Longibacter salinarum: one gene and its partner. The protein of the gene in region 2 interacts with the protein of the main gene of each other region in a pairwise test. Links are inferred from orthologs where the notes say so. Each region holds a gene or a part of one and is shown on either strand. Other genes may lie near its edges.

Region 1 (2,972 bases), on a different replicon or contig from region 2:
CGGCGAACTCACTTTCGATCGTCGAAATGACGAGCTCTTCAGCTTCGGTCGTCGCCAACTCCGTTGACGTACGAACGAGGAGACCGGTTTCACCGAAGGTCTTCACCTCCGGATCCGACCCGAGGGGGGCTGCGAGGGCAGCGCGAACATCGGTGGCCTCAAGGCCCTCGACGTTCTCAACGACGATCTCGATACCCCCACGGAAGTCAATGCCCATCTGCAGGCCTCGCGTGGAAAGAGAGCCAATGCTCAGCAACAGCAGAATGCTGGAGATGATGTAGCCAATCCGGCGGTTCGGAATGAACGAGTAACTTGCTTCTTCAAATATGCGCATGTGAGTCAGGATTGTGCTCCATGGTGGAGCGGGTTCTCGACACGGGGTGTGCAGCCGCGCGTCGGGATGCAACGGATGAAGGTGTGCGGATCAGCCAGCAGCTCATCCCCGGTCCGCATGAGCAGACCGGGGATGAGTCTGGCCCGTGCGTCAGCCGTAGCTGACCTTCATCTGCCGCTCCAGAATCATGTAGTCGAAGATGAGGCGCGTGACCACGATGGCGGTGAACAACGACGACAGGATACCGGCCATCAGCGTGACGGCGAAGCCCTGGATGGGGCCGACGCCGAAGGAATACAGAATCACGCCGACAAAAAACGTCGTGATGTTCGCGTCGAGAATGGCGCTGAGCGCTTTCTCATATCCCGAAGACACAGAGGCTCGAAGCGTCTTGCCTGCATTCTGCTCCTCCCGAATACGGTCGAAGATCAGCACGTTAGCGTCGACGGCCATACCGATCGTAAGCACGATACCTGCGATCCCGGGGAGCGTCAGCGTGGCATTGAAGCCGGCCAACACACCGAAGATGAGGATCACGTTCAAGAGAAGCGCCACATCGGCGACGATACCGGCGGTCCGGTAGTACATGATCATGAACAGCGCAACGAGGAGCAGCCCGACCACGACGGAGATGAATCCTGCGCGGATCGAGGCTTCACCGAGGCTCGGCCCAACGGTCCGCTCTTCGACGATGTCGACCGGCGCCGGCAGGGCACCAGACTTCAGCACCGTAACGATGTCCTGCGCCTCCTGGCGCGACTCGAGACCCGTAATCGATGTCCGACCGCCGGCAATCTTCTCGTTGATATTCGGCCATGAGACCACGTAGCGGTCCAGCACGATCGAAACCTGTTTGCCAACGTTGGCACCGGTGATGCGAGACCAGATCCGCGCACCTTCGGCGTTCATCGTCATCGATACGCTGGGCTCGTTCGTCTGCTGGCTGAACTCAACCGACGCGTCGACAACCACGTCTCCCGTGAGTTCGGCCTGTCGCTTCACGCCGAGCAAACTGTAGATCTCTTGCCCGTTCTGCGTGGATGCGACCGGTGCCGCCGACCACAGAAGTTCGATATCGCCGGGGATGATTCGCGCAGCTCCGGGGTCCGCCATCAGACTGTTGATCGTGGAGGTATCCTGCGCCGTCGCCCAGGCGATCGTAACCGGACGTCCCTGCGGCAGGAACTGCTGCACCGCTTCCACGAGCGGGTTACTCGGGCCAGCGGCGTCGCTGCCGGTATCCGGCCCGGTGAGCGACGTACCCTGCTCCGATGTGTCCGCTTCGGTCAACTGCGTGCCATCGGTGAGAGCCGTGCCTTCTTCAGACGCACCATCGGCGGCAGCCGCGGTGTCCACCGTCGACGTTTGTGCAGCGGCGAGAGCGCTATCCGACGGTTCGTAATACTGAATGAGACGCTGGGCGACCTGCTGCAGGCGAGCGGGCTCCGCCATCAGGCGAAACTCCAGCTGTGCCGTCCCCTTCAGCAGCTCGCGAATACGATCCGGGTCGTCGATCCCCGGAAGCTCCACGACAATCTGGCGGTCGTCCTTCCGCTGAATCGACGGCTCGGTCACGCCGTAGCGGTCAACACGATTACGGACGATCTCCATGCCTCGCGTGACGGCCTCATCGGCCTGATCGCGAAGCCACGAGACGACCTGATCGTTCTCCGAGCGACGTGTGATTCCATCGTCCTCATCGCGGAAGTAGCGCGAGAGGCGAATGTTCGGATCGCGCTCCTCCATTTCCTGAACGAACGCGGTGACGACCGGAGTCTCTGCGGCCTCCGAGCGATCGATGGCCTCTTTCAGTGCAGCGTCGAACGTGGAGTCGCGGTTCGTGGCGAGCTGACCGATCAGCTGGCCCGTTTGCACCTCGAGCGTAACGTGCATGCCGCCGAGCAGGTCGAGACCGAGCTTAAGCGACTCCGACCGAGCCTGCTGAATGTTCTGGCGATTCTCGTCCATGTAGGCGGCCTGCTCCTCCGCCGTCATGTCGCTCATCTTCTGCGAATAGTAGAACGACTGAAAACTTGGGAAGAGCGACCACAGGCAAAGCCCGAGGAAGGCGATGGTGGTGAATACTTTGAATCCGTTACCCTTCATGAGCGTGGGGTTGTTCGTAAAATGGCGTGGGAGGTCGGGTACAGTTGCACCGAGACGCACCTGGGCAATGGACACAGACGTCCATCATATCGCGGGTGCCGGGCAAACTGTAGCGGACGTTCCCGGAAATGTGTTTGGGAGGACGTGTCGACTTCTCCGCTCGCACGAATCGAGACGTGCACCTCGATGAAAGGTGAAGAGCACGCTCGACAGGACGCCATTCAAACAACCGCACGCAGGTCAAAGGGTGCGTGCAGGAGGATGACGTACTCGCCCACGGATTCTGCGAACCAGAACCGAGGCTTCGAGGGACAATCGACGATCATAGCGTACCAGGACGGGTACGCGGGGTAGCTAGGGGCCGAGCGGCTGCGCTGACCACAGCGTACGAAGAAGGACGCTCCAGACGCGCGCCGGTGTTTCGAAAAGGGCGTCTGCGCTGTCAATGCACGGCACCGGCGGGAAGTGCTTGGCCGGTGAGGTGCCGAGTACGCGGGGAGAATCAGACGGAACAGGGGCCGAAGGCGTCGCC
Region 2 (3,131 bases):
TCGTCAGATTCTTCTTCAGCGATTCCGAGTTTTGAAATGAACTCCGCACGCGAGCGTGCATGGCAGGCGGCTCGATAATTTGCTCCCACGGAGGAGGCGGAGCGCATGAGTTGCCTGCTTACGATACGATAAGCCGGAGTGCGAGGGAGGTTATCGCAAAACCGGAAGACATCGACAGCAAACTTTCTCGTTCGAAACTGAAGATCCTGCATGGGTCCCATGTGCTATTGGATGGATGTCTTTTATGTAAAAGACACAGGGGAGACCGGGGCTCTAACGTTTTGAGATCCTAATAACTGATCTTGTCCTGAAGGACTTCGCAGTTCACCTTTAGCCTTTCGAATTCTAATTTCCTCTTTTCCACCTAACCGACTGAATCATTCCACATGGACATTAGCTATCGCTGGTTGGAACGGTACGTGCACCTGGAGGAGTCGCCGGAGGCGCTCGCGGAGCAGCTGACCATGGCGGGCCTGGAGGTGGACGACGTGTCGCCGATCGGGTCGGACCTGGAGGGGGTTGTCGTGGGAGAGGTTATGGACGTGCGGGACCATCCGAACGCCGACCGGCTGGTGCTGTGCGATGTCGACATTGGAAAAGACAAGCCCTCGCAGATCGCATGTGGCGCGCCGAACGTCGCCGCCGGACAGAAGGTGCCTGTGGCCACGGTCGGGACGACGCTCTACCTGCCGGATCGGGAGAACCCGGAGGAGCGACAGGCGATCACGATCGAGAAGCGCAGCATTCGCGGGGAGTCGTCGCGAGGCATGATCTGCGCGGAGGATGAGCTGGGGCTCTCCGAGGACCACGGCGGCATCATGGTGTTGGATCCGGATGCTGAAATCGGTCGTCCGTTCGCGGAGTACCTGGCGGACCTTGACGTGCAGCCAGAAGATGCTGTCATCGACATCGACCTGACGCCGAACCGCCCGGACGCGGCGAGCCACATCGGTGTGGCGCGCGACGTGGCCGCAATCAACGGACGTCAGCTCTGCCGCCCGGAGGTCAACATCCCGACCGCTGGCGGCGACGCCGCCGATCAGGTGAGCGTCGACATTCAGGATCCGGCAGGATGCGAGCGGTACGTGGCCATGGTCGTGCGCGATGTGGAGGTGAAAGAGTCGCCTCTGTGGCTGAAGCGTCGGCTTTCCGCGATTGGTTTGCGTCCGCGCAACAACGTGGTCGACATCACCAACTTCGTCCTGCACGAGGTTGGCCAGCCGCTGCATGCGTTCGACCTGAACACGATCGCGGACAACCGGATCGTGGTACGTTCATCGGAGGGCGAGGAGACGTTTACCACGCTCGACGATAAGGAGCGCACGCTACCAGACGGCACGCTGCTGATCTGCGATGCGGAGGAGCCGGTCGCCGTCGCGGGCGTCATGGGCGGAGCAGAGAGCGAGGTGTCCGACGAAACAACCGACGTTCTGATCGAGAGCGCGTACTTTGACCCGTCGACGATTCGGAAGACGGCGAAGGCGCTGTCGCTACAGACCGACTCGTCCTATCGCTTCGAACGCGGTGTGGATCGCGACGGACAGCTCTGGGCGGCGGCCCGGGCTGCAGAGCTCATTGCCGAGCTCGCCGGGGGAACGATCGTGCCGGGCTGCGTGGATGCCCATCCGACGCCTTCCGAGACGCGAACGGCGACGCTTCGACTGGATCGCCTGACGAGCGTCCTGGGTGTCAACATTTCCCGGGAGGACGCCATTAACCATCTCGAATCCGTCGGCTTCGTGGTCTCAGACGATGGCGGCACGCTGAATTGCGAGATTCCGACGTGGCGCCCCGACGTGTCGATCGAGGAAGATTTGATCGAAGAGGTGGCTCGCCTGTACGGTTACAACGCCATCCCGGAGCCAGCACGCGTTCCGATTCCCAACGTGACGCCGGGACAGCGACCGGTGGAGACGCTCCGCCGTCAGGTGCGCACCCTGCTGAAGGGCCGTGGCTTCCGCGAGATCTACACGAACAGCATGCTGCGGACGGAGCGCGCCGAGCAGTTTGCCATCACGCCGGGACGCGATGCCCCAGTGTCCGTCGTGGAAACGCAGAATCCCATCTCGCAGGAAATGGCGGCGCTGCGTCCGCGCCTTCTCCCCGGTGCGCTCCAGGTCATGCAGTACAACCGAAACCATGGACAAAAGGCGCTCCGTCTGTTCGAGACCGGCCACGTCTTTCGCCGGGCGGAAGGGGATGAAGAACCTATCGTGGAGGGCTTCAGCGAGCACGAGGCGCTGCTTCTGGCCATGACGGGGCCGCACTCGCCGGGCGGCTGGGACACGGATGTTCGCCCGTCCGACTACTTCGACCTGAAGGGGATCGTCGAAATGCTGCTCGACGATCTGCATCTGAACGACGTATCGATGACGCCCCACGACGGAGAGGCAAGCAACAATCACGTCGAACCGACCATTCATCGCCTCGACGTGCATGCGGGAGATCGTTTCCTCGGCACGCTATCCCAGGTGAACCCGTCAGTGACGGAAGATGTAGACCTGGAAGATGCGGTGTTCGTCGCCGAGCTGAACCTGGAGGCGCTGGTCGACGCAGCTGCACCCAATGCCCGTACCGATTACGAACCAGTCAGTCGGTTCCCGGTCGTGGAGCGCGACCTGGCCGTCCTCGTGGCGGATGCGCAGTCCGTCGGGCCGATGCTCGACACGATTCGCACCGCCGGACAACCGCTTCTCAAGGATATCGACGTTTTCGACGTGTATCGTGGTGAAGGCGTCGGCCGAGATGAGAAAAGTGTGGCCTTCACGCTCCGTTTCGGTGCCGACCGCACCCTGACCGATGCCGAGGTCGATACGAAGATCGATGCGGCCGTGAAAGAACTCGCCCGCTCCTTCGGAGCAGAACTACGCGAGTAACCCGACATACGGCGCTCATTTGCGGGGTCATCTCGCAACGTATACGCCTTCAGACGAATAGAAAGACGGGCGTCGACTTGAGTTGTCGTTGCGTAAGCCCTATTGTAAAGAAACGTTAGAGGTGAATTGTCCGTCTGATGCGTGCCACAAACCTCTATTCGATGCCGATTGATTGACCCTTTTGTTGACTAGATTGGCCGGCATCCAACCCATAAAAATTACCGTCAGGTCGACGTTGTCAACTGCGACCGCATG

What was found. The genes of interacting proteins can lie anywhere in the genome.
Region 1: the proteins of pheT (region 2) and secD interact in binary tests that used the Escherichia coli proteins (3 or more experiments, as listed by UniProt). The link is inferred for Longibacter salinarum from one-to-one orthologs.

Annotation. Positions count from the first base shown.
Region 1 is NZ_PDEQ01000003.1:319,709-322,680, reverse strand. It holds secD (protein translocase subunit SecD), read right to left. Parts: upstream 2,516-2,972; coding sequence 485-2,515; downstream 1-484. Other genes in the region: CRI94_RS07645 (hypothetical protein), read right to left, coding at 2,795-2,972; secF (protein translocase subunit SecF), read right to left, coding at 1-334. UniProt on the Escherichia coli protein: Part of the Sec protein translocase complex. Interacts with the SecYEG preprotein conducting channel. SecDF uses the proton motive force (PMF) to complete protein translocation after the ATP-dependent function of SecA.
Region 2 is NZ_PDEQ01000010.1:25,356-28,486, forward strand. It holds pheT (phenylalanine--tRNA ligase subunit beta), read left to right. Parts: upstream 1-386; coding sequence 387-2,876; downstream 2,877-3,131. Other genes in the region: CRI94_RS15955 (four helix bundle protein), read right to left, coding at 1-221.